Pseudonocardia sp. HH130630-07: one gene and its partner. The protein of the gene in region 1 interacts with the protein of each later gene in a pairwise test. Links are inferred from orthologs where the notes say so. Each region holds a gene or a part of one and is shown in the gene's direction. Other genes may lie near its edges.

Region 1 (14,396 bases):
ACGAGCTGCTGCCCAGCGGCGAGCGGATCGTGATCGACCAGGTGGAGAGCCGTCAGGAGCTGCGGCGGACCTACACCGACATCGGCATCCCCATCGCGCTGGTGCACGGGGCTCCGGGCAAGGCGATCCTGGCGACGCTGCCGTGGGCACGGCAGGAGGCCGCGCTGGCGGCGCCGATCGCGGCCGTCACCGACCTGACGGTCACCGATCCGGCCGATCTCGCGGGCCAGCTCGCGCAGTGCCGCGAGCGCGGGTACGCGGGCTCGGACTCCGAGCGGACCCCGGGGATCCGGGCGGTGGCGGCCCCGGTCTTCGACCACAGCGGCCGGGCCGTCGGCTCGCTGGGCATGTCGGTGCCCACCATCCGGATGGGTGACGAGCGGGCCGCCGAGCTGGGCCGTCGGGCCGCCGAGGTGGCGTGGCAGGTCTCGGAGGCGCTCGGCGCGACCCGGGCGGTGGTGGACGCGCAGCTGACGCTGGCCGCGGTCCCCGCCTGACCCGGGCCCGGGTCAGCCCGCCTCGACCTGCTCGGTCACCGGCGCGGCGGGGGCGCTCGGGCCGGGGGCCCACGCCTCGTCGTCGAGCATCGGGCAGGCCAGCCGGCTCTCCGGGACGCCGAACGCGTCGACCAGCGTCCGCGCGTGCGGGCGCAGCTCGGCGCACAGCTCGTTGACCAGCGGCCGGATCCGGCGGGACTCGGCGGCGGTGAGCCGCCCGGTCTCCAGGTACCAGGCCCGCTCGCGGTCGATCGTCGTCAGCACGTGCAGGTCGTGCACCCGCTCCAGGAGCCCCCGGACGCCCGGGTCGGCGATCCGCTGCAGCGCGTCGGCGAAGGACTGCTCGACCAGCGCGTCGACGTGCGCGCGGGCGGCGTCGAGCAGGAGGTCCTGGGCCGAGTTGAACACCGCGAACTCGTCGGCTCCCCCGCGCAGGGCCGGAGCCAGGTGCCGGATCGCGGTGGCCAGGGTGTCGGTGCGGCGCACCTGCAGCAGCGCGCGCCGCCGGGCCGGGTCGGTGAGGTCGAACCCGCGCAGCGGCAGCCGCCGGGCCAGCGACGCCACCCCGGTCCGTTCCGCCAGCACGCCCGCCAGCTGGCCGCCGAGCAGCGGCGCGATCCGCAGCGGGTTGCCCTGGCGGATCGTCCGGCCGTAGTCCGACAGCAGCTCCTTGGCCAGCAGCTGCAGCAGCACCGTGTTGTCACCCTCGAAGGTGGTGAACACGTCGGTGTCGGCCTTCAGGGCGGGCAGCAGGTTCTCCTCCAGGTAGCCGGCGCCGCCGCAGGCCTCCCGGCAGGTCTGGATGGTGTGCGTGGCGTGCCAGGTCGCGATCGCCTTGATCCCGGCCGCCGACTGCTCCAGCACGCGCTGCTCGCGGGCGCCGACCGGACCGGCGCCGGGTGCCTGGATGTCGTGCATCCGCTTCACCAGGTCGTCCTGGGTGAAGTGCAGGGCGTACGTCGTCGCCAGCGCGGGCAGCAGCTTGCGCTGGTGGGCGAGGTAGTCGAGGACGGCGATCTCCTCGCCGGTGCCGGGGTGGGAGAACTGGCGGCGGCGCTCGCCGAACCGCACGGCGAGCGCGAGCGCCTTCTGCGCCGCCCCGCCGGCGCCGCCCGCCACCGAGATCCGGCCGCGGACCAGGGTGCCGAGCATGGTGAAGAACCGCGCCGTCTCGTTCTCGATGGAGGAGGAGTACGACCCGTCCGCGGCGACGTCGGCGAACCGGTTGAGCAGGTGGGTCCGCGGGATGCGCACGCCGGAGAAGGACAGCCGCCCGTTGTCGACGCCGTTGAGCCCGGCCTTGCGCCCGTCGTCGGCGATGGTGACGCCGGGTTCGGGGTTGCCGTCGGTGTCGCGCAGCGGGACCAGGAACGCATGCACCCCGTGCCGGGTGCCCCGGGTGATCAGCTGGGCGAACACGACGGCCATCCGCCCGTCCCGCGCGGCGTTGCCGATGTAGGACTTGCGGGCCTGCGGGTACGGCGTGTCGACGACGAACTCCTGCGCCGCCGGGTCGTAGGTCGCCGTGGTGTGCAGGTGCTGCACGTCCGAGCCGTGCCCGGCCTCGGTCATCGCGAAGCAGCCGAGCAGCTCGCCGTCGATGATCCGGCGCAGGTAGCGCTCGTGGTGGCGCTCGGTACCCAGCACCTGCACCGCCCCGCCGAACAGTCCCCACTGGACACCGGCCTTGACCAGCAGCGACAGGTCGCCGTAGGCCAGCATCGAGAAGGCGGTGACGACGCCGCCGACGTCACCGGAGCCCCCGACGGTCGGGTCGAACCCGGTGTGCGGGCGGCCCGAGGAGGTGAGGATCTTCAGCGCGCCGGTGATGCGCGCCCGGTACTCCTCGGTGGTCAGGTCGCCGGCGCCGCGCAGGCCGTCGTCGTTCGCGGCGAGCTGTGCCCGGGTCTCCTCGCGGACGTGCGCCCACCGGCCGTCGACGACGGTGCGCAGCGCGCCCGCATCGACGTGTTCCGGTGCGACTCGGGTGCGGGTCATGGCTGAACCTCCACAGGGGACGCCAGGCCGGAGAGTCCGGACCAGGCCAGGTCGGTGAGGTGTGCGGTGAGCTGCTCGCGGGTCGTGCCGTCCGGGCGGGCCAGCCAGTCGTCGGCCGCGCCGCGGACCAGCCCGACGATCGCGTGCCCCCAGAACCGGGCGGCTCCGGTGCCCGCGGCGGGGGGCAGGTACCCGGCGATCGCGCCGGCCACCTCGTCACCGATCACCGACACCATGTCGTTCACCGGATCGGGGGTGTCCCCGGTGCCCGCGCGCCGGGCGGCGCCCTGGGCGAGCAGCGGCCGGTGCACGACGAACCGGTACAGCTCGGGATCGATCTCGATCAGCCGCAGGTAGGCGTCGATGCCGGCGGCGACCGCCGCGCGCGGCCCGGCGCCGGGGCCGGTGGACGCCTCCGCGGTGGCCCGCCGGACCTCGGCGAGCAGCACCCCGGCCACCGACTCGCAGATCGCGGTGTAGAGGCCGGCCCGGTCGCCGAAGTGCCGGTAGACGACGGTCTTGCTGGTGGCGGCCGACGCGGCGATCTCGTCCATGCCGACCCCGGCGCCGTCCCGCCGGATCGCGGTGACGGCCGCGCCCACCAGCTGGCCGCGCCGCTGTTCGCGGTGCGTGTCCCAGCGGCTGTCCCGCCTGTCCCGTCGCGCCTTCACGACACCCACAGTACCGTGTACCTTGGGTATCGTCTACCGGGTGGTAGCCGGGACCGTCGCACGCAGGTCCACTCCAGGAGGGACGTCCCCATGTCAGGCACTCCCCGGCGCGCCGCCGTCATCGGCGGCAACCGGATCCCGTTCGCGCGGGCCAACCGCGCCTACGCGAGCGCGTCCAACCTCGACATGCTCACCACCACCCTGGACGGTCTGGTGGCCCGCTTCGGGCTGGCCGGCGAGCGTCTCGGTGAGGTCGTGGCGGGCGCGGTGCTCAAGCACTCGCGGGACTTCAACCTCACCCGGGAGGCCGTCCTCGGGTCGCGGCTGAGCCCGTCGACCCCGGCCTACGACGTCCAGCAGGCCTGCGGGACCGGGCTGGAGGCGACGGTCGCGGTCGCCAACAAGATCGCCCTCGGGCAGGTCGAGTCCGGTGTGGCGGGCGGGGTGGACACCGCCTCCGACGCCCCGATCGCGGTGAACGACGACCTCCGCCGGGTCCTGGTGAAGCTGGCCGCGGCGCGGTCGGCGGCCGAGCGGGTCAAGCTCGTCGGGCAGCTGCGGCCCGGGCAGATCGTGCCGGAGATCCCGCAGAACTCCGAGCCGCGCACCGGCCTGTCGATGGGGGAGCACGCCGCCCGCACCGCGGCGGCCTGGGGCATCGGGCGCACCGAGTCCGACGCGCTCGCGGTGCGCAGCCACACGAACCTCGCCGCCGCCTACGACCGCGGCTTCTTCGACGATCTCGTCACCCCGTACCTGAAGCTGACCAGGGACGACAACCTGCGTCCCGACTCGACGGTGGAGAAGCTCGCGGCGCTGAAGCCGGTCTTCGGCACCGGCGACCCGGACGCGACGATGACCGCGGGCAACTCCACCCCGCTGACCGACGGCGCCGCGCTGGTCCTGCTCGGGTCCGACGAGTGGGCCGCCGAGCACCGCCTCCCGGTGCTCGCCCACGTCGTCGACGCCGAGACCGGCTCGGTCGACTACGTGCACGGCGAGGACGGGCTGCTCACGGCACCGGTGTTCGCGGTGCCGCGGCTGCTCGCCCGCAACGGCCTGTCGCTGCAGGACTTCGACCTCTACGAGATCCACGAGGCGTTCGCCTCGGTGGTGCTCGTGCAGCGCCGGGCCTGGGAGGACGAGCGGTTCTGCACCGAGCGCCTCGGCCTCGACGCACCGCTGGGCCCGATCGACGACGACCGGCTCAACGTCGCCGGGTCCTCGCTCGCGGCCGGGCACCCGTTCGCGGCGACCGGCGGGCGGATCGTCGCCACGCTGGCGAAGCTGCTGCGGGAGCGGGCCGACGCGCAGGGCTCCGACCAGCGTGGGCTCATCTCGATCTGTGCCGCCGGCGGCCAGGGCGTCGTCGCGATCCTGGAGGCGAAGAAGTGAGCGACCTGCTCGCGACCCTGTCCCACACCCCGATCGCCCGGCAGCTGGGCCTGCCGGCGATCCCGGCACTGCGCCGGCACCGGCCGGGGGACCCGCTGCTCGCCGGCCCGGTGCTGGTGGCCCCCATCGGGGACGGGCGGTTCGCCGCGGCGGTCGCCGCACTCGTCACCGAGCAGGGGCAGCAGGTGCTCACCGAGGCCGGGAGCGAGAAGCTGCACGGCGTCGTCGTCGACCTGGCCGGCGCCACGACGCTGGCCGACCTCGCCGCGGCCCAGCAGCTGCTCACCCCGGCGGTGCGCAGGCTCGGCCCGTCCGGCCGGCTGCTGCTGATCGGCGCCGAGCCCGGTGCCGCCGAGGGGGCCGAGGCCGCGGCCGTCGCGCAGGCGCTGGACGGCCTGGTCCGCTCGATCGCCAAGGAGCTGCGGTCCGGTGCCACGGCGAACCTGCTCGTGGCCGCCGCGGACGCCCCGCCCGCGGCGCTCGACTCCTCGGTGCGGTTCTTCCTGTCCGCGCGCTCGGCCTACGTCGACGGTCAGGTCGTGCACGTCGGCGCACCCGTCGGTGTCCCGCAGGAGCCGGTGGAGGTGGACGACCCGCGGGCCGAGGAGCAGCCGCTGGCCGGCCGGACCGCGGTGGTGACCGGCGCGGCCCGGGGGATCGGCGCGGCCATCGCCGAGACCCTCGCCCGGGACGGGGCGCGGATCGTCGCCGTCGACGTCCCGGCGGCCGGCGAGGGGCTGGCCCGGACGGCGAACCGCACCGGTGGCACGGCGCTGCAGCTCGACATCACCGCCGACGACGCCGCGACCCGGCTGCTCGGGCACCTCGCCGACCGGCACGACGGCGTCGATCTCGTGGTGCACAACGCCGGGATCACCCGGGACAAGCTGCTGGCCAACATGACGGCCGAGCGGTGGAACGCGGTGCTCGCGGTCAACCTCGGTGCCCAGCTGCGGATCAACGAGGCGTTGCTGGCCGCGGACTCCCCGCTGCACGAGGCCGGCCGGGTGGTCTGCGTGTCCTCGCAGTCGGGCATCGCGGGCAACCGCGGCCAGACGAACTACGCGTCCTCCAAGGCCGGGGTGATCGGGATGGTCCGGGCGCTGGCCCCGCGGTTCGGCGAGCGCGGCGCGACGATCAACGCCGTCGCCCCGGGGTTCATCGAGACCGAGATGACCGGCCGGATGCCGGTGGGCACCCGCGAGGCCGGCCGCCGGATCAACTCGCTCAAGCAGGGCGGGCTGCCGGTCGACGTCGCCGAGGCCATCGGCTGGTTCGGCCGGGCGGACTCGGGCGGGCTGAACGGCCAGGTCGTGCGGGTCTGCGGCCAGTCCATGCTGGGGGCCTGAGATGACGGGTCCCGCCGGTCGCACCACCACCGAGCTGACGGGCCCGCCCGCGCTCGGCCCGCGCTACGCCGCGGCCGCGGTGTCGGCCGTGCTGCCCGGTGGCCGGCCGCGCGAGCTGCCGGCCCGCGAGATCGTCCGCCGCGGGGTCACGGTCGATCCGGGGCACCTCGCGGACTACGCGCGGGTCTGCGGGTTCCGGGTCGGTGACGCGCTCCCGCTCACCTACCCGCACCTGCTGACGTTCCCGCTGCAGGTCGTGCTGATGGCCGACCGCGCGTTCCCACTCGCGCTGCCCGGGATGGTGCACATCGCGAACCGGATCACCGCGCACCGGGGGATCGCCACGGACGAGACGCTCGACGTCCAGGTGTACGCGGAGCGGTTCGGCCGCCACCCGAAGGGCGCCCGGGTGGACCTCGTCGGGATCGTCTCGGCGGGTGGCGAGCCGGTCTGGGAGGGGCGCAGCACCTACCTGGCCCGCGGCGCGCGGGCGCCGTCGGAGGTGACCGGACCCGGCATCGACGAGCCGGACGCCCCCACCGGGCCGGCGAGCGCGCTGTGGCGGGTCGGCGCGGACACCGGCCGTCGATACGCCGCGGTCTCCGGCGACGTGAACCCGATCCACCTGCACCCGCTCACCGCGCGGGCGACGGGTTTCCCGCGGGCGATCGCGCACGGCATGTGGACGGCGGCGCGCGCCGCGGCGTCGCTGGCGGGCCGGATCCCGGACGCCTGCACCTACGACGTCGCGTTCCGCAGCCCGTTGCTGCTCCCGTCCCGGGCGGAGCTGGTCACCGCGCCCGGCGCCGGCGGCGCGTGGGGTCTCGCGGTCCGCAGCGCAAGGAAACCGGAAAGGGTGCACCTGACCGGCCGGATCGACGGGTAGACCGGAGTCGTCACCCGGCCGGGTGGCTCTGAATCGGTCCACAGGCCGGTTCAGCAACGCAACCCCGGTGACGGGCGTCCACCTCTACGTCCACCATCGGTCATCCGACAGCAGTGAGGAGGTCACCCATGAGCACCACGACCATCGAGGACACTGTCGACACCGAGGAGCAGGACGAGACGCACATCGTCCGCGGCCTCGACTGACCGCGCCGGAAGCCCGCCCGGCGGCGGTGGAACCCACCGCGCCCACCAGCGGGCCCGGGCCCGTACTCCGGCAGCGCAGAACCTCGATCAGGGGCTGCGCCGCCCGGGTGCCGGTCTAGGGTCGGGGCATGCTCGTCGAGCGCATGCGCCCGTTCACCTCCACGATCTTCACCGAGATCTCCCGGCTCGCGGTCGAGACCGGTGCGATCAACCTCGGTCAGGGTTTCCCGGACACCGACGGCCCGGCCTCCCTGCTCGCCGACGCCGCCGCGAACATCACCGAGCGCGGCGCCAACCAGTACCCGCCCGGCCCCGGCGTGCCGGCCCTGCGCGCTGCGGTGGCCGAGCACCAGCGCCGCTTCCACGGCCTCACGGTCGACCCGGCCGACGTCGTCGTCACCACCGGGGCGACCGAGGCGATCGCGGCGACCCTGCTGGGGCTGTGCGGCCCCGGCGACGAGGTCGTCGTCTTCGAGCCCACCTACGACTCCTACGCCGCGTCCGTCGCGCTCGCCGGTGCCACCCTGAAGCCGGTCCTGCTGCACCCGCCGGCCTTCGGCTTCGACGACGACGAGCTGGCCGCCGCGTTCTCCGACCGCACCCGGGTGGTGCTGGTCAACACCCCGCACAACCCGACCGGGACGGTGTTCACGCCCGCGCAGCTGACCCGGATCGGGGAGCTGGCCGTCGCCCACGACGCGGTGATCGTGACCGACGAGGTCTACGAGCACATGACCTACGACGGCGTCCGGCACGTCCCGACGGCCACGCTGCCGGGCCTCGCCGAGCGGACGCTGACGATCTCCTCGGCCGGCAAGACGTTCTCGGTCACCGGCTGGAAGGTCGGCTGGGTGCACGGGCCGCCGGAGCTGGTCGCGGCGCCGCGGGCGGTGAAGCAGTTCCTCACCTTCCACGGCGGCGCGCCGTTCCAGCCGGCCGTGGCGAACGCGCTCGCGCTCGGCGACGACTTCTACGCAGGCGTCACCGCCGACCTGACCCGCAAGCGGGACCTGCTCTCGGCCGGGCTGCGGGCCGCCGGGTTCGACGTGCTCATCCCGCAGGGCACCTACTTCGTCGTCGCGGACCCGCGCCCGCTCGGGTTCGACGACGGCGTCGAGCTGGCCTGGGCGCTGCCGGAGCGGTGCGGGGTCGCGGCCGTCCCGATGTCGGTGTTCTGCCCGACCGGTGCGGGGGCGGCGGCGACCCGGCCGCTGGTGCGGTTCGCGTTCTGCAAGCGGGACGAGGTGCTGGCCGAGGCCGCGGAGCGGCTCGCCGGACTCGCCACGGCGACGTCATGAGGGTCGTGGGGTCCCGGCACGTCGGCGTCGTCGTCGCCGTGCCGCCCGGGACGGTCTACGCCTGGGTCCGCGACCCGCGGAACCTGCCGCGCTGGGCGGCCGGGGTCGGGGACCGGATCGAGGAGCGGGACGGCCGGTGGCTGGTCCCCGGCGGCCCGCTGGGGGAGATCGAGATCCGGTTCGTCCCGGAGAACGCCTGGGGCGTGCTGGACCACGAGGTGGTCCTGCCGTCGGGGGAGGTCGCGTACAACCCGCTGCGGGTGGTGCCGCACCCGCTGGGCGCGGAGATCGTGTTCAGCGTGCGCCGCGCCCCGGCGGCGACCGACGCGGAGTTCGAGCGCGACGTCGCCGCCGTCGTCGCGGACCTGGAGCGGTTGCGCGGGCTGCTGGAGGTCACGCCCCGGCCCGGACCGCCCGCCTGAGCATGACCGCCAGCAGCGCGGACAGCCCGGTCCACACCGCGATCGACTGCACCGCCAGCACCGGGACCGCGACGGCCACCGGCAGCGTGTAGGCCAGCGCCACCCGCAGCACCGCCTCCCCGGCCATGACCAGCGCGGCGACCGTGGTGGCCCGGGTCAGCAGCCGCCGGAACGCGGCGTTGGTGCGCCACTGGCGGTCCAGCAGCTCCGGCAGCTCCGGGCGCTGCATCCGGCCGAACGAGCACATCGCGGTGTAGACCAGCGGTCGCACCCGCAGCAGCAGGGAGCCGCCGAGCAGCACCGCCAGCACGACCGTGCCCAGCGCCTCGCGGGCGACGGCGAACCGGGCGTCCCCGCTGACGAGCGACGTCGCGAGGCCGATCCCGATGGTCGCCAGCACGATCCCGCCCACCGGCTCGATCCGCCGGGAGCGGACCGCCTGCACCAGCACGTGGCAGGCCGGTGGCAGCGCCGACCAGGCCAGCGCCGCGACGTCGGAGAACCCGCGGGCGGTCAGCACCAGGTAGACCAGGTACGGCAGGAGCGCGTCGACGAGCAGCGACGGTCCCGCGGAACGCAGGAACGCCCGGGGCCCGCCGCCTCCGGACGGCGTCGGGACGGGTGTGGTGCGGTCGGTGTCCGCCGGGGTCATCGCGGGGCCTCCTCGTCGTGGGTGACGGGATCGAGCCTCGCGCCGGAGAGGGGTGTGGGGGATCAACCTCCGGGTCGAGCCCGGGTGGAGATCGGCCGCACCGGCACGGGTGGCGCCGGCGCGGCCGTGGCCTGCCGGTCAGCCCCTCACCAGGTGACGGGGAGCTGCCAGGCGCCGAAGATGGCGGCGTCGTCCTTGAAGTCGATCTCGTCCGGCTGCGCGGCCAGCCGCAGGCCGGGGATCCGGCGCAGCAGCGTCTCGAAGACGACCTCGAGCTCCAGCCGGGCGAGGTTCTGCCCGAGGCACTGGTGCGGGCCGTAGCCGAACGCGAGGTGCCGGCGGCTGCCGCGGGTCAGGTCGAGGTCCTCGGGCCCGTCGAACGCGCGCGGATCGCGGTTGGCGGCCAGGCCGGAGACCACGACGCCCTCCCCGGCGCGGATCGTCCGGCCGGCGAGCTCGACGTCGGCGGTGGCGACCCGCGAGGTGGCGGTCTCGACGATGCTGAACCAGCGCAGCAGCTCCTCGATCGCCGCCGGGATCGCGTCCGGGTCCGCGGCGAGCGCGGCCCGCTGCCCGTCGTCGCGCAGCAGCGTGAGCGTGCCGAGCGAGATCATGTTCGCGGTGGTCTCGTGCCCGGCCGCGAGCAGCAGGAACGCCGTGCTGACCAGTCCCTCGCGGTCGAGGGTGCCCGCGGCGCGCTGCGCCGCGACCTGCCGGCCGAGCAGGTCGTCGGTGGGCTCGGCGTCCTTGCGGGTGAGCAGCTCGCCGAGGTAGCCGCGCAGCTCGTCGAGGGCGCGGGCCTTGTCCCCGGGCGGGGAGCTGCGCCGGATCAGCGTGGCCGTGCGGGCCTGGAAGAAGTCGTGGTCGGCGTAGGGCACGCCGAGCATCTCGCAGATCACCAGCGAGGGGACCGGCAGCGACAGGGCCTGCACCAGGTCGACCGGGTGCTCCTCGGCCGCGAGCATCTCGTCGACGAACCCGTCGACGATCTCCTGGATCCGCGGCCGCAGCGCCTGCAGCCGCCGCACGGTGAACTCGCCGAGCACCGCGCGCCGGGCCCGCGAGTGCTCCTCGCCGTCCATCCCGATCATCGACGGCGGCTGGCTGCGGAACCGTTCGCGGGTCTCGGCGTCGCCACCGGGCAGCGGGAACCGGGGCAGCCGCCGGTCGGAGGAGAAGCGCCGGTCGGACAGCACGGTCCGGCCCTCCTCGTGGCCGGTCACCCACCACGCGCTCTCCCCGCCCTGCAGCGTCACCTCGCGCACCGGCGAGATCGCGCGCATCTCGGCGTCCTGCGCGCGGGCGGCGAAGGGACACCCCCGTTCGCGCGGGAACACCGTGTCGGGCTCGGCGATCGCGTCGGTCATGGTCCGCACCTCGCACTCCATGTGGAATGAGTTCGTCCACTTACGAGCGTAGCTATCCGGAGGAAACTCGTCCACTTCACCGACCGCCGCCCGGGCGCCGTGCCCCGGACGTGAGACGATCCGCCCGTGACGAGGTCGGATGCGCGGGACGATTCGGGCGGGACGACGACGCGCGCCGAGCCGTCGTCGGGCACGCGGCTGCGCGCGGACGCCGAGCGCAACCGCCGGCAGATCCTGCGGGCCGCGCAGGACCTGTTCGGCCGGGTGGGCCCCGCGGTGCCGATGGAGGAGATCGCGCGGGCGGCGGGCGTCGGCGTCGCGACCCTGTACCGGCGCTTCCCCGACCGCGACCGGCTGATCGAGGCGGTCAGCCACGACCTGCTGGAGCGGCTCGTCGAGATGGCCCGGCGGGTGGAGCGCGACGAACCCGACCCGGCCGTCGCACTGGCCACCCTGCTGCGCTCGGCGCTCGACCTGCGGCTGAGCGTGCTGCTCTCGGTGGCCTCGACGCGCGTCTACCAGCAGGTGCGCGACGCCCCGGCCACCCGGGAGGGGCGCGGCGAGGTGATCGCGACCGCGGAGCGGTTGCTGCGCCGGGCCCAGGCCGCGGGATCGGTCCGGGCCGACATCGGGATCGGTGACGCGATCCTGCCCCTGGTCCTGGTGTCGCAGGTGGACACGGGATCCGCCGGCACCGACCCGACCGTCCTGGACCGGCTCTTCGCCCTGGTCATGGACGGCCTGCGGACCGGACCCGGGCAGCCGCTGCCCGGGCCGCCCCTGGGCTTCGACGCGATCGGGCTGGGCCGCCGCGCCCCCGGCGCGGGCCCCGGGGAGGCGCCCGCGCCGGTGGACCACGCGGGCAGGACCTAGGGCGTGTCTCCCAGATAGGCGGAGCGGGGTGCGCGATGCTTGATCGGTGCCGCGTACCGCTGTCCTGACTGATGCCCAGTGGGCCCGTCTGGCGCCGCTGTTGCCCTCCTCCGAGGGTCGTCGCGGGCGCCCGTTCCGCGATGACCGCCGGGTGCTCGAGGGGATCATCTACCGGTATCGGTGCGGGCTTCCCTGGCGCGACGTCCCAGCCGAGTTCGGGCCGTGGCAGACGTTGTGGAAGCGGCACCGCCGCTACAGCGGCGACGGCACCTGGGACCACATCCTGGCTGCTCTTCTGGTCGAGGCCGACGCCGCCGAGGTGCTCGGGTGGGCGGTCAGCGTGGACTCCACGATCATCCGTGCCCACCAGCACGCCGCGACCCTCAAGCGCGACACAGGGGGCCGGATCGAACTACACGAATCTGCTCGCCGAACCAGCAGATCACGCGCTGGGACGGTCCCGCGGAGGGCTGTCGACGAAGATCCACCAGCTCGTTGACGGGCACGGCCGCCCGCTGGTGGTCCTCCTCGGCCCCGGCCAGGGCGGCGACTCGCCAATGTTTCCGCACCTGATGGCGCGCCTGAGCATCGCCCGACCGGGCCCGGGACGACCCCGGACCCGGCCTGAACGCGTGCGCGCGGACAAGGCCTACTCCTCACGCGCGATCCGCCGGCACCTGCGCGAGCGCCGGATCATCGCTGTCATTCCGGAGCCCTCTGACCAGCAGGGACACCGCAAACGACGGGGCTCACGCGGTGGCCGACCGCCCGCATTCGATCCGGTCGACTACCGAAACCGCAACGTCGTCGAGTGCGGGTTCTGCCACGTCAAGCAGTGGCGCGGGCTGGCCACCCGTTACGACAAGCTCGCCCTGACCTTCCGCGGCGGCGCCGTCCTGAAGGCGATCGTCACCTGGCTCCGCGCATTGGGAGACACACCCTAGGGCGTGTCTCCCAGATAGGCGGACCGGGGTGCGCGATGCTTGATCGGTGCCGCGTACCGCTGTCCTGACTGATGCCCAGTGGGCCCGTCTGGCGCCGCTGTTGCCCTCCTCCGAGGGTCGTCGCGGGCGCCCGTTCCGCGATGACCGCCGGGTGCTCGAGGGGATCATCTACCGGTATCGGTGCGGGCTTCCCTGGCGCGACGTCCCAGCCGAGTTCGGGCCGTGGCAGACGTTGTGGAAGCGGCACCGCCGCTACAGCGGCGACGGCACCTGGGACCACATCCTGGCTGCTCTTCTGGTCGAGGCCGACGCCGCCGAGGTGCTCGGGTGGGCGGTCAGCGTGGACTCCACGATCATCCGTGCCCACCAGCACGCCGCGACCCTCAAGCGCGACACAGGGGGCCGGATCGAACTACACGAATCTGCTCGCCGAACCAGCAGATCACGCGCTGGGACGGTCCCGCGGAGGGCTGTCGACGAAGATCCACCAGCTCGTTGACGGGCACGGCCGCCCGCTGGTGGTCCTCCTCGGCCCCGGCCAGGGCGGCGACTCGCCAATGTTTCCGCACCTGATGGCGCGCCTGAGCATCGCCCGACCGGGCCCGGGACGACCCCGGACCCGGCCTGAACGCGTGCGCGCGGACAAGGCCTACTCCTCACGCGCGATCCGCCGGCACCTGCGCGAGCGCCGGATCATCGCTGTCATTCCGGAGCCCTCTGACCAGCAGGGACACCGCAAACGACGGGGCTCACGCGGTGGCCGACCGCCCGCATTCGATCCGGTCGACTACCGAAACCGCAACGTCGTCGAGTGCGGGTTCTGCCACGTCAAGCAGTGGCGCGGGCTGGCCACCCGTTACGACAAGCTCGCCCTGACCTTCCGCGGCGGCGCCGTCCTGAAGGCGATCGTCACCTGGCTCCGCGCATTGGGAGACACACCCTAGTCGCCGGCCCCGGGCCGCGAGTGGCACACCTTGAGGTAGTCCAGGAACGACGCCTGCAGCCCGGTCACGTGGGTCTCCCGCAACAGCGCCCGGGTGACGTCCGGCGCCCGGTCCGTGCGCTGCAGCCGGTCGACGACGTCGAGCACGTTCTGCGCCAGCCTGCGGTAGATCGCGACGTCCCCGAGTGCCTCGAGCTCGTTCACGGTGACGTGCAGCCGCGGGGCGACCGGATCCGCGGGACGTGCCGGGAGGGCGTCGATCATGGTGAAGATCCGGCTGGCGGGGGTGATGACGCCGGGACTGCCCGCACCGAAGCTGGCGAACGGCGCCGCGCCGCGCAGCCACGCGTAGAGGGCGAAGAGCCCGCCGTAGGAGTAGCCGAAGAGCCCGTGCCCGGAATCGGCGACCGGGTACCGGGACCGGAGGTGCGGGTGGAGCTCGTCGGTCAGGAAGTCGAGGAAGAGATCGGCCCGGGTGTCCGCGAGCTCGGTGAGGTAGGCGGCCATCTTCTCCTGCGACATCGCGCCCGAGTCCCGGGCCGCCTCGAGGGTGGACACCATGTCCTCGGCGACGGGTTCCCCCGGCGGCACGAAGTCGCGGTTGCGCAGCCGCTCCCAGTGCCCGGCGTCCTCGCCCGCGTAGCCGATGCTGACCTGGATGTAGGGGGCGACCGTCAGGTACGGGTCGGCCTGGACGACGACGAGGGGAGCGGTGACGCCCACCGTCCAGTTGCCGTCGAGCACGTACATCAGGGGCAGGGGGCCCGTGGCGTCGGTGTGGCCGGGGGGCATGGTCACCCAGATGCCGTAACTGCGCCCGGACTGCGCCGTGAGCTCGACGTAGTCGGTGTCGGCGAGGCAACCGTGCAGCATGCTGCTCATCCACTGTCCTTCC
Region 2 (15,648 bases), 2.5 Mb from region 1 along the record:
CCGACGCCGCCGCGGTGTTCAGCGTGCTGCGCGGGGTCGCGGTACCGCGCCGGCTGGCCGGGACGCTGGAGCTCGAGTCCGGGATGAACGACGCGCCGGTGGTGATCGCCGTCGTCGTGTTCGCCTCGACGGACCCGATCGGCTGGTCCACCGCCGGGCTGGTCGTCTACGAGCTCGCCGCGGGCGCCCTGATCGGGGTGTTGCTGGGGGCGGGCGGGGCCTGGGCGCTGCGCCGGGCCGCACTGCCGTCGACCGGCCTGTACCCGCTCGCCGCGATCGCGGTGTGCCTGCTCGCCTACTCAGCCGGGCAGGGGGCGCACGCGTCGGGGCTGCTCGCGACCTACGTCGCGGCACTGGTGCTCGGCAACTCCCGGCTCCCGCACCGCAGCGGCGTCGTGTCCTTCGCCGAGGGCACCGGCTGGATCGCCCAGATCGGGCTGTTCGTGATGCTCGGCCTGTACTCGGTCCCCGAACGCCTGCCCGCGGCGGTCGTGCCGGCCCTGGTCTGTGCGGCGGTGGTGCTGCTGGCGGCGCGGCCGCTGTCGGTGCTGGCGGCCGGGCTGCCGTTCCGGGTGCCCTGGCGGGAGCAGGCCTTCCTGTCCTGGGCGGGACTGCGCGGCGCGGTGCCGATCGTGCTCGCGCTGGTCGCGCTCACCGAGGGCGGACCGCAGAACCAGATGCTGGTCGACGTCGTGTTCGTGCTGGTCGTGCTGCTCACCCTGGTGCAGGGGACGACACTGCCGTGGGTGGCGCGGCTGCTCGGTGTCGTCTCGCGGACCGAGACCCGCGAGGTCGAGGTCGACGCCGCCCCGCTGGACGAGGTCGACGCCGAGCTGCTCCAGGTGAAGGTCCCGAAGGGTTCCCGGCTGCACGGCGTCTACCTGCGGGAGCTGCGGCTGCCGGCCGGGGCGACGGTCAGCCTGGTGGTGCGGGACGCCGAGGCGTTCTCCCCGCTCGGGGAGACCCGGCTGCGCGAGGGGGACCAGTTCCTCGTCGTCAGCACCCGGGACGTGCGGGACGCGACCGAGCAGCGGATCCGCGACGTCGACCGGGGCGGCAAGCTGGTCCGCTGGCACGCCCGCGACGACCGCTCGTCATAATCGGGGGTGTGAGTGCCGATCCCCCCGTGAGCGAGACACCCGCCGACCCGGCGTTGCGACGGCGCGGGACGCTGCTCCTGGCCGGGATCGCCGGCGCCGTGCTGGCGCTCGACCTCGCCAGCAAGATCGCCGCCGTCGCGTTCCTGGAGGACCGCGAGCCGATCGCCGTGATCGACGGCCTCTTCTGGCTGACCGTGCTGCGCAACCCGGGCGCGGCCTGGTCGATGGCCACCGGCTACACCTGGATCCTCACGATCGTCGCGGTCGTCGTCGTCGGCGTCATCATCCGGATCGCGCGCCGGCTGGCGTCGACGGGCTGGGCGGTCGGCCTCGGCCTGGTGCTCGGCGGTGCGCTGGGCAACCTCGTCGACCGGTTCTTCCGGGCGCCCGGACCGATGCGCGGGCACGTCGTCGACATGCTCGCGGTGTTCGCCCCGGACGGCAGCATCTTCCCGGTGTTCAACCTCGCCGACTCCGGGATCGTGTGCGGCGGGATCCTGCTGGTACTGCTCGCGGTGCGCGGCATCGAGATCGACGGGACACGGGCCTGACCATGGGAGAGCTGCGGAGCATGCCCGTCCCGGACGGGCTCGACGGAATGCGGATCGACGCCGGGCTGTCCCGGCTGCTGGGCCTGTCCCGGACGGTGGTCGCCGGCCTGGCCGAGGCCGGCCGGGTCCGGCTGGACGGCCGCGACGCCGGGAAGTCCGACCGGTTGCCGGGCGGGTCCTGGCTGGAGGTCGAGCTGCCCGACGCGGCGGCGCCGACCGTCATCGAGGGGCCGGTCGAGGTGGTCGCCGGCCTGACCGTGCTGCACGAGGACGACGACATCGTGGTCGTCGACAAGCCGGTCGGGGTCGCCGCGCACGCGTCGCCGGGCTGGACCGGCCCGACCGTCACCGGCGGGCTCGCCGCGCTCGGGTACCGGCTCTCCACCTCCGGTGCCGCGGAACGCCAGGGGATCGTGCACCGGCTCGACGTCGGGACCACCGGCGTGATGGTCGTCGCGACCTCCGAGCACGCCTACACCGAGCTGAAGCGGGCGTTCAAGGAGCGCACCGTGGACAAGCGCTACCACGCGGTCGTCCAGGGGCACCCGGATCCGTCGTCGGGCACGATCGACGCGCCGATCGACCGGCACCCGCGGCACGACTACCGGTTCGCCGTGCTGCAGGGCGGCAAGCCGAGCATCACGCACTACGACACGATCGAGGCGTTCCGGTCGGCGAGCCTGCTCGACGTGCACCTGGAGACCGGGCGCACCCACCAGATCCGGGTGCACTTCTCCGCGCTGCGCCACCCCTGCGTCGGGGACCTGACCTACGGTGCGGACCCGACGCTGGCGAAGCGGGTCGGCCTGTCCCGGCAGTGGCTGCACGCCCGCACCCTCGGGTTCGCCCATCCCGCCGACGGCCGCCACGCCGAGTTCACCAGCCCCTATCCCGGCGACCTGGCCGCGGCGCTGGACACGCTGCGGGACCCGTGAGGGCGACCGGGCACCCGGGGCCACCGCGGTGACCGGACTGACCACCCGCGGGCTCTGGGTGGTCGTCGCGGTGCTCGCCGTGGTGCTGTTCGGCGCGGTGTGGGCGGCCGGATCCGGGCCGTCCGCCGGGCCCGCCGTCCCGACCGGGTCGGTGCGGCTGGGCCCCGACCCCGGCCAGGACGTCGCGGGCTACCTGTCGTCGCTGCCCGCGCAGCTGCCCCCGCCGGGGGAGCGGGTCCCCGCACTGGTGCAGCTGGGGCAGCCGCTCGACGCCCGCGCGGTGGCGGCACTCGGCGCTCCCGGCACCACGACGGCGGTCCTCCGGGTCCCGCTCGACCGGGTCCAGACCGCGCTGCGGTTCGAACCGGTGACCGGGACCGGGGACCCGGTGGCCGCGCTGGGGGTGGCCAGGGAACGCGCGGCGTTCGCGGCCGAGGCGGACGCCGACCGGGCCCGGCGTGCGGTCCCGGACGCGGCGACGCCGCAGGCCCGGGAGTCACTGACCCGGCGCGCCGCGGTCGCCGCCGCGGAACACCGGGCGCTGGCCGGCCCGGGCTGCCGCTGCGTGGTCGCGCTCGTGGTGAGCGCCGACCGGGCCGGGCTGGAGGCGCTGGCCGGCCGGGACGGCGTCCGGGCGGTCCAGGCCGCACCGCCCGGGACGCCCGGGCAGGCCCTGGCCCTGTCCCCGTTGCTGCCCGAGCAGACCACCGCCGCGACCCCACCCCCGGACGACGGCCCGGTCCCGCCCGGCTGAGGCTGGGACTCGGACTTCCGGCTCCCGGTTGCCGGATCCGGCTCCTGGTTCCCGGCCCCGCTGCCCGGGTGTCCGGGGGCTCCCGCCGCGCGACCCCGCGCCGCGTCCGGCGGGCCCGGTCCCGTCCCGCTGGGCCTGTCTCGTCCCGTCGTGCCGGGCACGGCCCGGACAGCGGGCGTCCGGACGGCGTGCCGGGACCCGCCGGGCGTGGCCCTGCACCGGTTCCGCGGCGCGTCCGGCTGCCCGGCCACGTGCGGATCAGAACCCCGGCACGGTGCCGCCGGACGGTCGAGAGCACCGTTCCCGCTCCCGGAGACTCCGGGGCACCGCCCGGAACCCGCCGACACGCCGGAGCCGGGGTCGCGCGGGGCGTGAGCAGGAACGACGCTGCGGGCGCGGCCGGGAGCCGCCGCCGTCGCCGGAACTGTCGGACCCCGGGGCTAGTGTGGGACCACACCGAACCGGTCGGCCCTCCCCCCGGGGCAGGAGCCCCCCGGCAGCCTCGTCCGGCCCCGCCAGGCCGCTCCCGGGGGTTGCCGTTCCGCCCCGTCGTCGGGGGTCGTCGCGGTCGGTGCAGAGCACGGCACGCACGCGTCCACGGTCCGCTCCGGGCCGCGGCGCGGCGCGTGCGGACCGGGGAGCACCGCGCCGCCCAGGGCGCGGGAGAGGAGTGCGGAACACACATGGCTGCCGGCGGCTCGGAGACGGGTTCCTTCGTCCATCTGCACACCCACACCGAGTTCTCGATGCTCGACGGGGCGGCCCGCCTCGACGACCTCTTCGCCGAGGCCGCGAAGTACGAGATGCCCGCGGTCGCGATGACCGACCACGGCAACGTCTACGGCGCCTTCGAGTTCTGGCGCAAGGCCAAGGCGCACGACATCAAGCCGATCATCGGCATGGAGGGCTACGTCGCCCCCGGCTCGCGGCACGAGCGCAAGCGGACCGCGCTCGGCAACGGCAGCGAGAACAACCCCGACCTCATGTACACCCACATGACGCTGCTCGCGGAGAACACGGAGGGGATGCACAACCTCTTCCGGCTCTCCTCGCTGGCCAGCCTCGAGGGGTACTACTACAAGCCCCGTATGGACCGCGAGCTGCTCGAGCAGTACGGCAAGGGCCTCATCGCGACGACCGGCTGCCCCTCCGGCGAGGTCGCGCGGCTGCTCCAGCAGAAGGACTTCGACGCCGCCTGCCAGGCCGCGAGCGACTACCGCGACATCTTCGGGAAGGACAACTTCTTCCTGGAGCTGATGGACCACGGCATCGGCATCGAGAAGCAGGTCCAGGAAGACCTGTTCGCGCTGAAGAAGAAGCTCGACCTGCCCGGTCTCGCCACCAACGACCTGCACTACACCTACCCGGACGACACCAAGGCGCACGAGGTGCTGCTGTGCGTCCAGACCGGCAAGACCCTCGCCGACCCGAACCGGTTCAAGTTCGACGCGCAGGACTTCTACCTCAAGTCCGCCCGCGAGATGCGCGACCTCTGGGACCCGGTCCACCCCGAGGCCTGCGACAACACGTTGCTGGTCGCCGAGCGCTGCAACATCGACTTCACCACCGGCCAGGACCTGCAGCCCAAGGCCCCGGTGCCCGAGGGCGAGACCGAGGAGTCCTGGCTGATCAAGGAGGTCGAGCGGGGACTGCACATGCGGTTCCCGAACGGCGTCACCGAGAGGTACCGCCAGCAGGCCAACTACGAGGTCGGCGTCATCATCAAGATGGGCTACCCCGGCTACTTCCTGGTGACCGCCGACCTCATCCAGCACGCCAAGTCCGTCGGCATCCGGTGCGGCCCCGGCCGTGGTTCCGCAGCCGGGTCGCTGGTCGCCTACGTCCTCGGGATCACCGACCTCGACCCGATCCGGCACAAGCTGATCTTCGAGCGGTTTCTCAACCCGGACCGCATCTCGATGCCCGACATCGACATGGACTTCGACGAGCGCCGGCGCGGCGAGATGATCCGCTACACCACGGAGAAGTACGGCGAGGACCGGATCGCCCAGATCATCACCTACTCCACGATCAAGGCGAAGGCCGCGATCAAGGACTCCGCGCGGGTGCTGTTCGGGCAGCCCGGCTACTCGGTCGCCGACCGCATCTCCAAGGCGATGCCGCCCGCGGTGATGGGCAAGGACATTCCGCTGTCCGGGGTCTTCGACCCCGCGCACAAGCGCTACTCCGAGGCCACCGAGGTGCGGGCCCTCTACGAGGCGGACCCGCAGGTCAAGGAGATCATCGACACCGCGCGGGGCCTGGAGGGCCTGAAGCGGCAGTGGGGTGTGCACGCGGCCGGCGTGATCATGTCCTCGACGCCGCTGCTCGACGTCATCCCGATCCAGCGCCGCGAGTCCGACGGCGCGATCATCACGCAGTTCGACATGGGCGTCTGCGAGACCATCGGGCTGCTCAAGATGGACTTCCTGGGGCTGCGCAACCTCACGATCCTCGACGACGCCCTGGAGAACATCGGGCTCAACGAGAAGGCCCCGGTCGACCTCGACCACCTGGAGCTCGACGACGCGAAGACCTACGAGCTGCTCTCCCGCGGCGACACGCTCGGGGTGTTCCAGCTCGACGGCGGCCCGATGCGGGACCTCCTGCGGCGGATGGCCCCGTCGGAGTTCGAGCACATCTCCGCGGTCGGCGCCCTGTACCGCCCCGGCCCGATGGGTGCGAACGCGCACAACGACTACGCCGACCGCAAGAACGGCCGCCAGGAGGTCACGCCGATCCACCCGGAGCTGGCCGAGCCCCTCAAGGACGTGCTCGGCGAGACCTTCGGCCTGATCATCTACCAGGAACAGGTCATGTCGATCGCGCAGACCCTGGCCGGGTACTCGCTCGGTCAGGCGGACCTGCTCCGCCGCGCGATGGGCAAGAAGAAGAAGGAGATCCTGGACAAGGAGTACGTCACCTTCGCCGGCGGGATGAAGGACAACGGCTACTCCGAGAACGCCGTCAAGACGCTCTGGGACATCCTGCTCCCGTTCTCCGACTACGCCTTCAACCGCGCGCACTCCGCCGCGTACGGCGTCGTGTCGTACTGGACGGCCTACCTGAAGGCGAACTACCCGGCCGAGTACATGGCCGCGGTGCTCACCTCCGTCCGGGACGACAAGGACAAGGCCGCCGTCTACCTGGCCGAGTGCCGCCGGATGGGGATCACCGTCCTCCCGCCGGACGTCAACGACTCGGTGCGCAACTTCGCCCCGGTCGGTTCCGACATCCGGTTCGGTCTCGGCGGTATCCGCAACGTCGGGCACAACGTCGTCGACGCGATCGTCGCGGCGCGCCGGGAGAAGGGCGACTTCGCCGACTTCTCCGACTTCCTGCGCAAGGTCGACGCGGTGGTCTGCAACAAGAAGGTCGTCGAGTCCCTGATCAAGGCGGGCGCGTTCGACTCGCTGGGCCACACCCGCAAGGGCCTGCTGCTCGTGCACGCCGACGCCATCGACGCGGTGATGAGCACGAAGAAGGCCGCGTCGATGGGCCAGTTCGACCTCTTCGGGTCGATGGACGGCAGCGCGGGCGACGACGGGGACGACGCGCTCGGCGGCATCTTCGACGTGAAGGTGCCGAGCGAGGAGTGGGACAGCAAGCACAAGCTCGCCGTCGAGCGGGAGATGCTGGGCCTCTACGTGTCCGGTCACCCGCTGCAGGGCCTCGAACAGGCGCTCGCGGCGAAGGCGGACACCTCGATCGCCGACATCGTCGAGGGGACCGTCGCCGAGGGCGGGCAGGTCACCGTCGGCGGCATCCTCGCCAACGTGAACCGCCGGGTGAACAAGAACGGCGAGCCCTGGGCGTCGGCGCAGATCGAGGACCTCGCCGGTGGGATCGAGGTCCTGTTCTTCCCGCGCGCCTACCAGGTCGTCGGGGTCGACGTGGCCGAGGACGCGATCGTGCTGGTCAAGGCCAGGGTCAACAAGCGCGACGACCGGATCTCGCTGATCGCCAACGACCTCGCGGTGCCCGAGCTGGCCGCCGCCGGTGAGGGCGGGCTCCCGATCCGGGTCAGCCTGCGCACCGACCAGTGCACCCCCGAGCGCGTGTCGAAGCTCAAGGAGGTGCTGACCCACCATCCGGGCACGTCCGAGGTGCACCTGTCCCTGGTCTACGGCAGCAAGATCACGGCTCTGCGGCTCGACGACTCGCTGAAGGTCATGCACACCTCGGCGCTGATGGGCGACCTGAAGGCGCTGCTCGGGCCGGGCTGCCTGGGCTGATCCGGCAGCCGGTGCGGTGTTCCGGGGCCCGGCCCCGGGGCGGCGCACCGGGGGCCGGGCGGCGGGGCCCGCCGGTCACGGCGTGCCGGCCAGCTCCGCCCAGGCGGCCCGGGCCGGTGCGTCCCACCGGTCGTGCAGGGTCCCGAACAGGTCCGCGGCGCGGGCACCGGCCCACCGGTCGGGCAGCAGCTCGGCCGGGAGCTCGGGGTCCAGGAACGGGAACCGCCGCCAGGCGTGCACCAGCCGGACCTGCCGGGCGAGCACGCCGGTGCCGACCCCCGCCCCCGGGGCCGGTGCGCCGGCCGCGGGCGTGAAGCAGTCGAGGAACTCCTGGTAGGCCAGCTCGACCCGGTCGAGGTCCCAGGCCTGGGCGACGACGTCGGCCGGCCGGCCGATCGCGCCGTACCGGCCGACGAACGAGCTGCTCATCCCGCGCAGCCCGAGCTCGTCGAGCACCTGCGCGACCTGCTCCTCCTTCGCGGGGTCGGGGGAGACCCACACCCCGGGGGCGGGTGAGCCGAGCCCGGCCCAGGCCAGCCGGGTCCGCAGCCGGTGCCGCAGCTGTCGCCGGGACTCCGGTACCGACGCCAGCAGCACCAGCCAGCGGCCGTCCCACCCGGTCGCGGTGGCACCGAACCCGTAGATCCGGGCCGCACCCTCCGACAGCAGCCGCCGCCCGGCCGTCGTCAGGGACCAGCGGACCCGGCGGCCGTCGCGGTCGGAGACCAGCAGCCCCTCGGCCGCGGTCCGGGCCAGCGCCTGGCGCGCCGACTTCGCCTCGATGCCGAGCGCGCCCATCGTCTCCAGCAGCGCCCGGGTCCAGACCGGTTCGTCCGCCGGGAGCACGAACTCGCCGAGCACGGTGAGCAGCAGCGACCGCGCCGAGGCCTGGCCGAGCTCGCGACGGCGGGTGACGGCGCCGCCCGCGGGGCCCGGCCCACCGGGCCGCGACGGCGGGGGCCCGCCGGTGGCGGCCGGACCGGGATCGGGGGACGGGGTGGCCATGGTCCGGTGAGCCTAGTGCCCGTGCGGAACCGGCCGGCGCCGAACTCGGTGGCCCCGCCGCCCGTGACGACGCGCCGACCGGCCGGGATCCCGGACCCGGTCGCGGGCCACCGCCGGAGCCCGCCGGGTCGATCACCGTTCCTACCGGGACGGTGGATCACGGTAGTACGGTCGGGAGCCGTGACCGTCCCCGATCCCGGCGCCCGGCCGGGGACCCCGGAGCCCCGCTCCGCCGCGCCGTACGGCACGGCGGAGCTGCTCGCCACCGACCGCGCCCACGTCTGGCACCCGTACGCCCCGATGCCGGCGACGGCGACGCCGCTGGTCGTCGAGTCCGCGCAGGGCGTGCGGCTGCGCCTGCCGGACGGCCGCGAGCTCGTCGACGGCATGTCCTCCTGGTGGTCGGCGATCCACGGCTACCGGCACCCGCGCCTCGACGCGGCGGTGACCGACCAGCTCGGCCGGATGAGCCACGTGATGTTCGGCGGGATCACCCACGGTCCGGCCGTCGACCTGGCCCGGCTCCTCGCGGAGATCACGCCGGACGGACTCGAGCACGTCTTCCTCGCCGACTCGGGATCGGTGTCGGTCGAGGTCGCGATCAAGATGTGCCTGCAGTACTGGCGCTCCCGCGGCCGGCCCGGCAAGCACCGGCTGCTGACCTGGCGGGGCGGCTACCACGGCGACACCTTCGGTGCGATGAGCGTGTGCGACCCCGACGGCGGGATGCACGCCCTGTGGTCGGACGTGCTGCCCCGGCAGGTCTTCGCCGACGAGCCGCCGCCGGAGTTCGAGCACGACTACGTGGCGCACCTGGCCGAGCTCGTCGAGACCCACGCCGACGAGCTGGCGGCGGTGGTCGTCGAACCGGTGGTGCAGGGCGCCGGTGGGATGCGCTTCCACGATCCCCGCTACCTGCACGTATTGCGCGAGCTGTGCCACGCCCACGACGTGCTGCTCGTGTTCGACGAGATCGCGACCGGCTTCGGCCGGACCGGTGAGCTCTTCGCCGCCGGGCACGCCGGTGTCGCCCCGGACGTCATGTGCGTCGGCAAGGCGCTGACCGGCGGATATCTCACGATGGCCGCGACCCTGTGCACCGGGCGGGTGGCCGCGGGCATCACCGGGGGCGAGGCCGGCGTGCTCATGCACGGCCCGACGTTCATGGGCAACCCGCTGGCGTCCGCCGTGGCGCACGCGTCGGTGTCGTTGCTGCTGGAGCGCGACTGGCGGCGCGAGATCAAGGACATCGCGGCCGGTCTGCGCACCGGGCTCGCCCCCGCCCGCTCCCTGCCCGGGGTGCGGGAGGTCCGGATCCTCGGCGCGATCGGTGTGATCGAGCTCGACCACGACGTCGACCTCCCGGCCGCGACGGCGGCCGCCGTGGTCGCCGGCGTGTGGCTGCGGCCGTTCCGCAACCTGGTCTACGCGATGCCGCCGTTCGTCAGCACCCGGGCGGACATCGCGCTCGTCACGGCCGGCATGCGGGCCGCGGCACTGGCGGGATAGCGACCGGGTCCCGCTTCCCGAGCCACCCGGCCGGGTGCATTCTACTGTGATGCTGATCACGTTACGCAGAGGTGAAACGGCCTGACCGGCTGTTTCGTAGCGCGCCATCGATTCGATGAGAAACCCTCTCATCAAGATCCGTTTCCGTTGGACACACGGCGCGGCCGGCGGCCAGGACGGCACGCCCCGCCCGATCTCGCGACCGCACTGCCGCGGTCCGGACAGCCCCCTACGGACCGACATCGGAGCCTCTCGTGTCAGCGCAGGATCACTCCAGTAACTCCCGTCACACCAGCACCCCGAGCTCGGGCCGGGCCACCCGCGACGAGCACGCTCCGGCCGAGTCCGGGCGCGGGGAGCACTCGCCGCCGGGCGGCGGCTGGTTCGGACGGACCTTCCCGCACGCCCGGGCCGACCTGTCGGCCTCGATCGTCGTCTTCCTCGTTGCGGTGCCGCTCTCGCTCGGCATCGCCGTCGCCTCCGGTGCCCCGATCCTCGCCGGCCTCGTCGCCGCCGTCGTGGGCGCGGTCGTCGCCGGGCTGCTCGGCGGCTCGAAACTCCAGGTCTCCGGCCCGGCCGCGGGCCTCACGGTGATCGTCGCCGAGCTGGTCAACACCTACGGCTGGCAGGTCACCACCCTGATCACCGCCGGTGCCGGTGTCCTGCAGATCGTCTTCGGCCTGACCAAGCTCTCCCGGTTCGCCCAGGCCATCCCGCCCGCCGTCGTGCACGGCATGCTCGCCGGCATCGGCGCGACCATCGCGCTCGGCCAGCTCAACGTCGTGCTCGGCGACCAGGCCCAGACCGGCGGCGTCGCGTCGATCGGCAACCTGCCGTCCGCCGTCGCGAACCTGTCCTGGCCCGCCCTGCTGCTCGGCGGCCTGGTCATCGCGATCATGCTCGGCTGGAGCCGGCTCCCGTCGAAGATCACCGTGGTGCCCGCCGCGCTGGTCGCCATCGTCGCCGCGACCGCCGTCTCGCTCGCCTTCACCGACGTCACCAGGGTCGAGCTGGGGGGCTCGTTGCTCGACGCCCTGTCGCTGCCGTCGCTGCCGGAGTCGAACTGGGGCGGTGTCCTGTTCGGCATGCTGACCGTGGCGCTGATCGCCAGCGTCGAGTCGCTGCTCTCGGCGGTCGCCATCGAGCGGATGAAGCCGGGTACCCGCACCGACACCGACCGCGAGCTGCTCGGCCAGGGCGCGGCCAACACCGTCTCCGGCATGATCGGCGGCCTGCCGATCACCGGCGTCATCGTGCGCTCCGCGGCCAACGTCAAGGCCGGTGCCGAGACCCGTGCCTCGGCGGTCATGCACGGCGTCTGGATCGCCCTGTTCGCGATCGTGCTGATCGGCGTCATCGAGCTCATCCCGATGGCCGCGCTGGCCGGCCTGCTGGTGATGATGGGGATCGGCCTGATCAAGCCGGCCGACATCCGCACCGCCCGCGCCCACGGCGAGCTCGCCATCTACGCCGTGACCCTCGCCGGCGTCGTGTTCCTGAACCTGCTGGAGGGCGTCGTCATCGGCCTGGTGCTGGCCGGGCTGATGCTGCTCTGGCGCGCCGTCCGGTCGCGTCCGCACCTGGACCAGGCCGCCGACGGCAGCTGCGAGCTGGTCATCGAGGGCTCGCTCAGCTTCCTCGCCGTGCCGCGGCTGTCCCGTGAGCTGAACGCGGTGCCGCACGGGGCCGACATCACCGTCCGGCTGGTCACCGACTACCTCGACCACGCCGCCTACGACCACCTGCTGGCCTGGAAGGCCCGCCACGAGGGCACCGGCGGTGTCGTCACCGTGATCGAGCCCGACGAGGCGCGCCGCAGCACCACGCCCGGTGCCCGCTTCCTGACCTGGGGCGAGTGGCAGTCCCGCGACGCCGAGCAGACGGCCGCCGAGCCGCTGATGGCGGGCGTCGCGGCCTACCACGAGAACACCTGCGACGCGATCCGCCCGACGATGTCGGAGCTGGCGGGCGGCCAGTCCCCGTCGGCCATGATGATCTCCTGCGCGGACTCCCGGGTGCTGCCGCACGTCATCACGCACAGCGGCCCCGGCGACGTCTTCACCGTGCAGAACGTCGGCAACCTCGCCTGCGGCCCGGGCACCGCGGCCGCGGTCGAGTTCGCCACCTCGGCGCTGAACGTCCCGCTGGTCGCCGTCTGCGGACACTCCGGCTGCGGCGCGATGAAGGGCCTGCGGGCCGGCGCGGCGGGCTCGGAGGGCGCGCTCGGCGCCTGGCTGCTGGAGGCCCGCCCGGTGCTGCGCGCCTTCGAGACCGGGCACCCGGTCGCCGAGGCGGCGGCGCGGGACGGCTTCGACGAGATCGACCAGCTGGCGATGGTCAACGTGGCGCTGCAGATGGAGATGCTGCGCGCCCAGGAGTCCGGCGCCGAGGTGATGGGCATGTTCTACGACATCCGTACCGCCCGGGTGCTGGTGCTCGACGAGCAGGCCCAGCGGTTCGTCGACGTCCGGCCGGACGCCGACGTCCCCGGCTCCGACCTGGACCGGATCGCCGCCGGTCACGGCCACGGTCTGGCGGCCACGGCCACGGTCCGCCCGGTCGAGGTCTGAGCCGGACCGGCGAGGGAACAACAGCGGGCCCCGGCGTCGTTGGAGGGCACATGGCCACCGTGGAACTGACCACCGACAACTTCAACGACGTCGTGGGCGCGCCCGGGGCGACCGTCCTGATCGACTTCTGGGCGTCCTGGTGCGGCCCGTGCAAGCAGTTCGCCCCCGTCTACGACGAGGCGTCCGACAAGCACGAGGACGTGACGTTCGGCAAGGTCGACACCGAGGCGCAGCAGGAGCTGGCCGGGGCGTTCGGGATCTCCTCGATCCCGACCGTCATGGCCGTGCGCGACGGCGTCGTCCTCTACTCCCAGCCCGGCGCGCTGCCGGCCGACGCCCTCGAGGACCTGATCGGCCAGGTCAAGTCCGTCGACATGGACGAGGTGAAGGCCGCCGTCGCCGAGCAGGAGCAGGAGGCGGGGCCGGGTACCACCCAGGCCTGACCCGTACGTCCCCGTACCCCGCGCCGGTCCGCCCGGCGCGGGGTACGCGTGTGCCGGGGCCCCGCCTAGGGTCGGTGACCGTGACCCGACCCGACCCGGCGGTGACGCCCGGCCACCCGCTCGCCTGGCTGGACGAGATCGCGACCGCCCGCACGGCCGACGGCCTGCGCCGCCGGTTGCGACCACGCGCCCCGGACGGTCCGGGCGCCCCGCTCGACCTGGCCGGCAACGACTACCTGGGGCTCGCCACCGACCCGCGGGTCGTCGCGGGCGGGGTGGCCGCCCTGCGGGCCTGGGGCGCGGGAGCGACCGGATCGCGGCTGGTCACCGGCAGCACCACGCTGCACGCCGAGCTGGAACGGGAGCTCGCGGGTTTCTGCGGGTTCGCCGACGCGCTCGTGTTCTCCTCCGGCTACGCCGCGAACCTCGGCGTCGTGTCCGCGCTGACCGGTCCCGGGGCGCTCGTCGTCTCCGACGCCGCGGTGCACGCCTCCCTGGTGGACGCCTGCCGGCTCTCCCGGGCCCGGGTGGTCGTCACCCCGCACGCCGACCCGGACGCGGTCGCCGCGGCGCTCGCCGACCGCCCGGAGTCCCGCGCGCTGGTCCTCACCGACAGCGTCGGGTCCGCGGACGGCGACCTCGCGCCGCTCCTCGCCCTGCACCGGGTCGCGCGGCGGCACGGGGCGGTCCTGGTCGCCGACGAGGCGCACGGCCTCGGTGTGCGCGGCCCCGGCGGGCGCGGGCTGCTCGCCGAGACCGGGCTCGCCGGGGAGCACGACGTGGTCGCGACGGTGACCCTGTCCAAGGCGCTCGGCAGCCAGGGCGGCGCGGTGCTCGGCCCGCCCGGGGTCGTGGCGCACCTCGTCGACACCGCCCGGAGCTTCATCTTCGACACCGGACTGGCCCCGGCCGCGGTGGGCTCGGCGCTGGCCGCGCTGCGGGTGCTGGCCACCGAGCCGGAGCGGTCCGCGGACGTGCTGCGGGTGGCGGGGGTCCTCGCGGCCGCGGTCGACGTGCCGGTGCCGGTGTCGGCGGTGGTGCCGGTGCTGCTCGGCGAGCCGGGGCCGGCGGTGGCCGCGGCGGCGGCCTGCCTGGAACGGGGCGTGCGGGTCGGGTGCTTCCGGCCGCCGTCGGTGCCGCCCGGTGGCTCCCGGCTGCGGCTCACCGCCCGGGCCGGGCTGACCGGGCCCGAACTGGACCACGCGGCGACCGTCCTCGCCGAGGTCGTCGCCGACGCCAGGGCCCGGGCATGAGCGGCGCGACCGGCCGCGTCGTGGTCGTCACCGGGACCGGCACCGGGGTCGGCAAGACCGTCGTGACCGCGGCACTCGCGGCCGTCGCCGTCGCGGCGGGGGAGCGGGTCGCGGTCCTCAAGCCCGCACAGACCGGCGTCGTCCCCGGCGAGCCGGGGGACGCGGACGCCGTCGCCGCCCTGGTACCCGGGGTGACGACCGCCGAGCTGGCCCGCTACCCGGATCCGCTGGCCCCGGCCACGGCCGCCCGCCGGGCCGGGCGGGATCCGGTCACCCCGCGCCACGCCGTCGACGCCGCCCGCGAGCTGGCCCGCACGCACGATCTCGTCCTCGTGGAGGGGGCGGGCGGCCTGCTCGTCCGGTTCGACGACGACGGCGGCACCCTCGCCGGGGTGGCCGCGGAACTCGGCGCGCCGGTGGTCGTCGTCGCGGCGGCCGGGCTCGGCACGCTCAACCACACCGGCCTCACCGTCGAGGCGCTCGCCGTCCGCGGGCTGGTCTGCGCGGGCGTCGTCGTCGGGGCCTGGCCGGAGAACCCCGATCTCGCCGCCCGGTGCAACCTCGCCGACCTGCCGTCGACCACCGGGGCACCGCTGCTGGGAGCGCTCCCGGCCGGGCTGGGGACGGCGGAACCGGCCCGGTTCGCGACGGTTGCGTCGCGCACACTGGGCCCGGATCCGTTGTCCCGCTGGCAGGATGCCAGATCATGACGACCGCACGGACCGACGTCCTCACCGTCGCCCGCGAGCAGGTCCTCGAACAGGGGACCGGCCTCACCACCGAGCAGGTACGCACGGTGCTCGACCTGCCCGACGACCGTCTCGACGACCTGCTCGGGCTGGCCCACGAGGTGCGCATGCGCTGGTGCGGACCCGACGTCGAGGTCGAGGGGATCATCTCGCTCAAGACCGGCGGCTGCCCGGAGGACTGCCACTTCTGCTCGCAGTCCGGCCTGTTCGCGACGCCGGTGCGGTCGGCGTGGCTGGACATCCCGATGCTGGTCGAGGCCGCGAAGCAGACCGCGAAGACCGGCGCGACGGAGTTCTGCATCGTCGCGGCCGTCCGCGGACCGGACGAGCGGCTCATGACCCAGGTCGCGGCGGGCATCGCGGCGATCCGGGACGCGGTCGACATCAACATCGCCTGCTCGCTGGGGATGCTGACCGCCGACCAGGTGGACGCGCTCGCCGCGATGGGCGTGCACCGCTACAACCACAACCTGGAGACCGCGCGCAGCCACTTCCCGAACGTCGTCACGACGCACACCTGGTCCGAGCGCTGGGACACCCTGCG

What was found.
Region 2: the proteins of AFB00_RS12670 (region 1) and dnaE interact in binary tests that used the Escherichia coli proteins (3 or more experiments, as listed by UniProt). The link is inferred for Pseudonocardia sp. HH130630-07 from one-to-one orthologs.

What each region holds. Positions count from the first base shown.
Region 1 is NZ_CP013854.1:2,588,692-2,603,087, forward strand. Bases 6,368-9,215 are described here. They hold AFB00_RS12670 (pyridoxal phosphate-dependent aminotransferase), read left to right. Parts: upstream 6,368-7,130; coding sequence 7,131-8,300; downstream 8,301-9,215. Other genes in these bases: AFB00_RS12665 (MaoC/PaaZ C-terminal domain-containing protein), read left to right, coding at 6,368-6,796; AFB00_RS12675 (polyketide cyclase), read left to right, coding at 8,297-8,722; AFB00_RS12680 (VC0807 family protein), read right to left, coding at 8,694-9,215. Also shown: AFB00_RS12640 (IclR family transcriptional regulator), read left to right, coding at 1-497; AFB00_RS12645 (acyl-CoA dehydrogenase family protein), read right to left, coding at 510-2,495; AFB00_RS12650 (TetR family transcriptional regulator), read right to left, coding at 2,492-3,166; AFB00_RS12655 (acetyl-CoA C-acetyltransferase), read left to right, coding at 3,257-4,561; AFB00_RS12660 (3-oxoacyl-ACP reductase), read left to right, coding at 4,558-5,910; more of AFB00_RS12665, read left to right, coding at 5,912-6,367; more of AFB00_RS12680, read right to left, coding at 9,216-9,374; AFB00_RS12685 (cytochrome P450), read right to left, coding at 9,521-10,741; AFB00_RS12690 (TetR/AcrR family transcriptional regulator), read left to right, coding at 10,868-11,614; AFB00_RS12715 (alpha/beta hydrolase), read right to left, coding at 13,499-14,383. UniProt on the Escherichia coli protein: Shows aminotransferase activity with methionine and histidine as substrates, and to a lesser extent also with phenylalanine.
Region 2 is NZ_CP013854.1:122,216-137,863, reverse strand. Bases 3,676-7,775 are described here. They hold dnaE (DNA polymerase III subunit alpha), read left to right. Parts: upstream 3,676-4,023; coding sequence 4,024-7,575; downstream 7,576-7,775. Other genes in these bases: AFB00_RS00630 (PaaX family transcriptional regulator), read right to left, coding at 7,651-7,775. In the rest of the region: AFB00_RS00655 (potassium/proton antiporter), read left to right, coding at 1-1,100; lspA (signal peptidase II), read left to right, coding at 1,127-1,651; AFB00_RS00645 (RluA family pseudouridine synthase), read left to right, coding at 1,654-2,586; AFB00_RS00640 (hypothetical protein), read left to right, coding at 2,615-3,340; more of AFB00_RS00630, read right to left, coding at 7,776-8,580; AFB00_RS00625 (adenosylmethionine--8-amino-7-oxononanoate transaminase), read left to right, coding at 8,761-10,089; AFB00_RS00620 (SulP family inorganic anion transporter), read left to right, coding at 10,344-12,659; trxA (thioredoxin), read left to right, coding at 12,710-13,102; AFB00_RS00610 (8-amino-7-oxononanoate synthase), read left to right, coding at 13,183-14,355; bioD (dethiobiotin synthase), read left to right, coding at 14,352-15,065; biotin synthase BioB, read left to right, coding at 15,062-15,648. UniProt on the Escherichia coli protein: DNA polymerase III is a complex, multichain enzyme responsible for most of the replicative synthesis in bacteria. This DNA polymerase also exhibits 3' to 5' exonuclease activity. The alpha chain is the DNA polymerase catalytic subunit.